Oleomonas cavernae: one gene and its partner. The main gene of each other region encodes a partner of the protein of the gene in region 2 in a complex. Links are inferred from orthologs where the notes say so. Each region holds a gene or a part of one and is shown on either strand. Other genes may lie near its edges. The genes, in order: moaD and D3874_RS09780.

What was found.
Region 1: the proteins of D3874_RS09780 (region 2) and moaD are in contact, whole or in part, in a crystal structure (PDB 1FMA), measured with the Escherichia coli proteins. The link is inferred for Oleomonas cavernae from one-to-one orthologs.

Annotation. Positions count from the first base shown.
Region 1 is NZ_QYUK01000011.1:2,406,617-2,409,600, reverse strand. Bases 312-2,978 are described here. They hold moaD (molybdopterin converting factor subunit 1), read right to left. Parts: upstream 1,938-2,978; coding sequence 1,686-1,937; downstream 312-1,685. Other genes in these bases: uvrC (excinuclease ABC subunit UvrC), read right to left, coding at 2,513-2,978; pgsA (CDP-diacylglycerol--glycerol-3-phosphate 3-phosphatidyltransferase), read right to left, coding at 1,939-2,499; D3874_RS15400 (NAD(P)/FAD-dependent oxidoreductase), read left to right, coding at 312-1,596. Also shown: D3874_RS15405 (hypothetical protein), read right to left, coding at 1-203; more of D3874_RS15400, read left to right, coding at 262-311; more of uvrC, read right to left, coding at 2,979-2,984. UniProt on the Escherichia coli protein: Involved in sulfur transfer in the conversion of molybdopterin precursor Z to molybdopterin.
Region 2 is NZ_QYUK01000011.1:1,265,583-1,268,755, forward strand. What follows is about bases 289-3,144. They hold D3874_RS09780 (molybdenum cofactor biosynthesis protein MoaE), read right to left. Parts: upstream 2,014-3,144; coding sequence 1,564-2,013; downstream 289-1,563. Other genes in these bases: cysN (sulfate adenylyltransferase subunit CysN), read right to left, coding at 289-537; cysD (sulfate adenylyltransferase subunit CysD), read right to left, coding at 537-1,445; D3874_RS09785 (flagellar motor protein MotB), read right to left, coding at 2,096-3,136. Outside these bases: more of cysN, read right to left, coding at 1-288. UniProt on the Escherichia coli protein: Converts molybdopterin precursor Z to molybdopterin. This requires the incorporation of two sulfur atoms into precursor Z to generate a dithiolene group. The sulfur is provided by MoaD.

The DNA of each region.
Region 1 (2,984 bases), 1.1 Mb from region 2 along the record:
GTATTGGCCTGATACTGGTGATCGGCGCGAATTTCCTCGCTCATATCCTCGGCAAACAGGCCGCGGACCCAGACCTGAAGCTCGGTCTCGCCGTTCTTCATGCCGATCGCCCATTCGATTCCCGGCTGGCTGGGGCCATCGTCGACATGGAAATGGGCATGGAAGGCGTCGGTCACGCGAAACATCCAGCCGTCATCGGACATGGCAGTTCTCCGGCGGTCGCGCTTGACGGGACGGGGGTGCCCCGGCGAGCTTGAGCCCATGACAGGATATGAGCCCTCGTATTACGCCGCCACCGCAAACCCAAGTCCCGATCGCCCCGCGCTGATGGGCCGGGCCTCTGCCGATGTCGCCATTGTTGGTGCCGGCTATACCGGCCTCTCGGCCGCCTTGGAACTGGCCGAGCGCGGCTACCGCGTGATCGTGCTCGAGGCGGAAAAAGTCGGCTGGGGCGCCTCGGGGCGCAACGGCGGCCAGATGCTGAACGGGCTGAACCCCGGCATGGGCACGGTCGAGAAGCTGGCAGGGGAGAGCGCCGCCAGGGCCCTGTGGCAGATGACGGTCGAGGCGACCGATATCGTCCGGGCTCGCATCCAGCGCCACGGCATTTCCTGCGATTGGGAAGAAGGCTACGTCCACGCCGCGACCAAGCCCAGCCACTTGGCGGCCATGGTGGAAGACAACGCCATAATGGCGGCCAGGTACGGCTATGGCGCGTCCCGGGTGCTCGACCGCGCCGAGCTGGCCCGCCATGTGCGATCCGACCGGTTCCATGGCGGCACCTTCGACCCTCAGTGTGGCCACCTGCATCCCCTGAATTATGCCCTGGGCCTGGCCGCCGCCGCGGAAGCGGCGGGGGTGGTGATCCACGAGCACAGCCGGGCGACCGCCATCGTCGACGGGCCGCGCCCGCTGCTGCGCACCGCGACGGGCGAGGTCGACTGCGCCCATCTGATCCTGGCCGCCAATGCCTATGTGGGCGGGCTCGCGCCCAAGGTGGCCGACACTATCATGCCGGTGGCGACCTTCATCATCGCGACCGAGCCGCTGGGCCTCGAGGCCGCCGCCGCGCTGCTGCCGTCCAATGCCTGCATCTCGGATTCGAATTTCGTGCTCGACTATTTCCGCCGCTCGGCCGATCACCGCATCCTGTTCGGCGGCGGTGCCGCCTATTCCGGCCGGCCGGCACCCAACCAGCCGGCCTTGATGCGCCGCCGTCTGGCCAAGACCTTTCCCAGCTTGGCCGAGGTGAAGATCGAGCATTTCTGGGGTGGCCTGGTCGACATCACCATGAACCGCCTGCCCGATTTCGGGCGCCTGGCGCCCAATGTCTATTACGCCCAGGGCTTCTCGGGCCATGGCATCGCGCTGACCAACCTGGCGGGCAAGCTGCTGGGCGAGGCGATCGCCGGCCAGGCCGAGCGCTTCGACGTCTTCGCGAAGCTGCCGCACGCACCCTTCCCGGGGGTAAGTACCTGCGCACCCCGATGCTGGTCGCCGCCATGCTGTGGTTCAGGCTGCGGGACCTGCTGTCGTAGCGCTGCGTCGGCGCTGTGCGTCCTTCGAGACGGGCGCTTCGCACCCTCCTCAGGATGAGGAAAATCTTTGTGGCATAAAGACTCTCCTCATCCTGAGGAGCCACCAAAGGTGGCGTCTCGAAGGACGCACCATGCTGCCCCAGGTGGCTAACCGCCTGTGACTGGCGGAAAGATCGCAACCTCGTCGTGGGGGGCGACGGCGGTTTCGGGCGTGGCGAAATCCTGGTTGACCGCGATGCGGATCGCCGAACGGTCGGCCAGGGCAGCCGCGTGACCCGCACTGCGGGCTTCCAGCAGGTCGAGCAGGGCGCCGACGGTGCCGACAGCGGCCGGCAGGGCGAATTCCTCTTCCGGCACGCCCACGCGCTCGCGGACCCAGGCGAAATAGAGCACGCGCATCTCAGGCAGACCCCGCCATGTGCTTCAGGCCCACGCGCAGATAGTCGTAGCCGGTGATGATGGTCAGGATCGCCGCCAGCCACAGGGCATAGAAGCCGATCTCGACGCTGGGGATGGCCGCGGGCGAGGCGCTGCCCACCATCAGGAAGCCCAGCGCGAACATCTGCACCGTGGTCTTCCACTTGGCCAGTTTCGAGGTCGGCAGGCTCACCCGCAACTCGGCCAGGAACTCGCGCAGGCCCGAGACCAGGATCTCGCGGCACAGGATGATCACCGCGGCGACCACGGCCAGGCCGGTGATCTGCGCCGTCGCCACCAGCATCAGGATGGCCGAGGAGACCAGCAGCTTGTCGGCCACGGGATCGAGGAAGCGGCCCAGGGCCGAGACCTGGTTCCAGGCCCGTGCCAGATAGCCGTCGAAGTAATCGGTGATGCTGGCGGTGACGAACAGCCCGAAGGTCACCCAGTTGGCGGCCGGGAAATCCAGGAAGAAGGCGGCGACCATGGCCGGGATCACCACGATCCGGAACAGGGTGAGGAGGTTGGGCAAATTCGTGATCATGATCGGGCGGGCATCATCCTTTTTCGTGGAAGTGATCGTATACGAGCTTTGCGACGGTTTTCGAGATTCCTGGGACTTTTTCGAGGTCGCTCAGCCCGGCCCGCGCCACCGCCTTGGCCGAGCCGAAATGGTGCAGCAGGGCGCGCTTGCGCGCCGGCCCGATGCCGCCCACCTCGTCGAGCGCCGAGCGGACCGCCTCCTTGCCGCGTTTGGCCCGGTGGGTGCCGATGGCGAAGCGGTGGGCCTCGTCGCGCAGGCGCTGGAGGAAATAGAGCACGGGCGAGCGCTGTTCCAGGATGAACTCGCCCTTGCCCTCCATGAAGAAGCGCTCGCGCCCGGCGTTGCGGTCGGGTCCCTTGGCGATGGCGACCAGGGGCACGTCGTCCACCCCCAGTTCGCGCATGATGCCCAGGGCGGCGCTCAACTGCCCGGCGCCGCCGTCGATCACCACCAGGTCGGGCCAGGCGCTGTCGGTCGCGCTGCGG
Region 2 (3,173 bases):
GCGGTCGAAGGTGGCATGGTCGTAATCGACCAGGTCCATCTTGTTGATGGCCAGGATCACCTTGCGGATGCCGATCAGCGAGACCAGGTACGAGTGCCGCCGGGTCTGGGTCAGCACGCCCTTGCGCGCGTCGATCAGGATCACGGCGACGTCGGCGGTCGAGGCGCCGGTGACCATGTTGCGGGTGTACTGCTCGTGGCCCGGGGTATCGGCGACGATGAACTTGCGCCGCTCGGTCGAGAAGAAGCGATAGGCGACGTCGATGGTGATGCCCTGCTCGCGCTCGGCCGCCAGGCCGTCGACCAGCAGGGCGAAATCGATCTCGCCGCCCTGGGTGCCGACCTTCTTGGAGTCGGCTTCCAAGGCCGCCATCTGATCCTCGAAGATCATCTTCGAATCATAGAGCAGGCGGCCGATCAGGGTCGACTTGCCGTCGTCGACCGAGCCGCAGGTGATGAAGCGCAGCAGGCTCTTGCGCTCGTGGACCTTGAGGTATTCGTCGATGTCGGTGGCGATGAGGTCGGAGACGTGGGCCATCAGAAGTACCCCTCCTGCTTCTTCTTTTCCATCGAGCCCGACTGATCGTGATCGATCACCCGGCCCTGGCGTTCGGAGGTCGTGGTCAGCAGCATTTCCTGGATGATCGCGGTCAGCGTGTCGGCCTCCGACTCGATCGCCCCGGTCAGCGGGTAGCAGCCCAGGGTGCGGAACCGCACCTTCTTCATCTGCGGCTTCTCGCCCGGGCGCATGGGCATGCGGTCGTCGTCGACCATGATCAGGGTGCCGTCACGCTCCACCACCGGGCGTTCCGCGGCGAAATACAGCGGCACGATGGGGATCTTCTCCAGGTGGATATATTGCCAGATGTCGAGCTCGGTCCAGTTCGACAGCGGGAAGACGCGGATCGACTCGCCCTTGTTCTTGCGCGTGTTGTAGAGGCGCCAGAGCTCGGGCCGCTGGCTCTTGGGGTCCCAGCGGTGCTGGGTCGAGCGGAAGGAGAAGATGCGCTCCTTGGCGCGGCTCTTTTCCTCGTCCCGCCGGGCGCCGCCGAAGGCCGCGTCGAAGCCGTACTTGTCCAGGGCCTGCTTCAAGCCCTGGGTCTTCATGATGTCGGTATGCAGGGCCGAGCCGTGGATGAAGGGGTTGATGCCCATCTCCACGCCCTCCGGGTTGGTGTGCACCAGCAGGTCGAGGCCAAGGCTGGCCGCCATCTGGTCGCGGAAGGCGATCATTTCCTTGAACTTCCAGGTCGTGTCGACATGGAGCAGGGGGAAGGGCGGCTTGGACGGGTAGAAGGCCTTCATGGCCAGGTGCAGCATCACCGCGCTGTCCTTGCCGATCGAATAGAGCATCACCGGATGCTCGGTCTCGGACACCACCTCGCGCATGATGTGGATGCTCTCGGCTTCGAGCCGTTGCAGGTGGGTCAGGCTGTCAGTGGACACGAGCTTTGCTTCCCGACGATCGACGTAAATGGAAAATTGTCATTTTCTAAACGCTTGAGCACAAGAACGCCGCGGGCGATTTCTGTCAAGTCCCGGGCGAGGCAGAAGGGCGAAGTTTTCACCGCCAACGGTCTGTGGCCGCGTCGTCGCTGGCTTTCGACGCGACCCAGGCGGCCTTGCCATCGGCGGTGATCTCCCGTTTCCAGAACGGTGCGCCGGTCTTTAGCCAGTCGATCAGGAAGGCGCAAGCCTCAAGGGCGGCGGCGCGATGGGGCGAGGCGGTGGCGACCAGCACAATGCGGGCGCCGAGCGTGAGGCGGCCGACCCGGTGGATGATCAGGCTGTCGGTCAGGGGGAAGCGGCTGCGCGCCTCGGCCTCGATCGCTTCGAGCGCCTTTTGCGTCATGCCGGGATAGTGCTCGAGTTCGATGGCGGTGACGTCGTCGTGGTCGCCGCGCGCCCGCACCAGGCCGACGAAGGAGGCGACGGCGCCGACGTCGGCCGACCCGCCCAGCCTGTCCAGCTCGGCGCCAGTATCGAAATCCTCTTGCTGAATACGTACTGCCACAGCCGATCCGCCCGATTTGCCTGAAGAGCGCAGGCTTCTCCCGTCACCACGGCGGCGTCAAGCCCTGTCTCGGAGAAGCCTCTCAGGGCACCGCAGGGACCATGGCGATGCCGGGCGGCAGGACCGGGCTTTCGCGCAGCAGGGTGATGGTGATGCGCCGGTTGGCCGGGTCGAGGGGATTGTCGGGGATCAGGGGCTCGGACGCCGCCTTGCCCGAGATCTGGTAGATCCGCGCCGGGCGCACGCCGGATTCGGTCAGCACCCGGCGGCTGGAATTGGCCCGGTCAGCCGACAGTTCCCAGTTGGAATAGCCGTTGGTGGTGCGATAGGGAGCGGCGTCGGTGTGGCCGGCGATCGCGATCCGGTTGGGCAGGCGGGTGATCACGCCGGCGATCTTGCCGAGCAGGGCCACCATCTCGTCGGACATGCGCGACGAACCGGTCTGGAACATCGGCTTGCCCTCGGCATCGACCAGTTGGATCCGCATGCCCTCCGGGGTGATGTCGATCAGCACCTGTTTTGCCGCCTCGCGCAGTTCGGGCGATGCCTGCAGCGCCTGGCGCAGGCTTTCGGCCGTCGCGCTGAAGCGCTGCTGTTCGGCGCGCGCCTGGGCGTTGGTCTGGGCGATCGTTTCGGCCGATTGCGGGCTTGGCGGCGCGGCGCTGGCAGCGCCGGGGATCGGTGCTGCGATCGCCGAACTCATGAGCCCGCCGTTGGCGGACTGGGTGCTGTCGGCGGGGCCGTTCTGGGCCAGGCCGCTCAAGGGCAGGGGCTGGTCGGTTTCCTCCTGGTCGGTCGTCTCGCTGTCGGGTTCGATCTGGGTGACGAGGCCGGTGGGGCTGCCGCCGTCGTTGCGGTTGCTGTCCTGCGTGATGGTCTGGCCACCCAGCACGCCGCCGGCGCCCGAGGTGGTTTCGCTGACGCTGACCGGGTCGAAATAGTCGGCGATGCCCTGCTTCTGCGCTTCCGAGGTGGCGTTCAGCAGCCATAGCAGCAGGAAGAAGGCCATCATCGCGGTCACGAAGTCGGCATAGGCGACCTTCCAGGCACCGCCGTGGTGGCCGCCCTCGACCTTCTTGACCCGTTTGATGATGATCGGACGGAGATCGTTCTGGCCAGCCATGGCGGTTACACCGGCTGCAGCTTCTGGGTCGATTCCT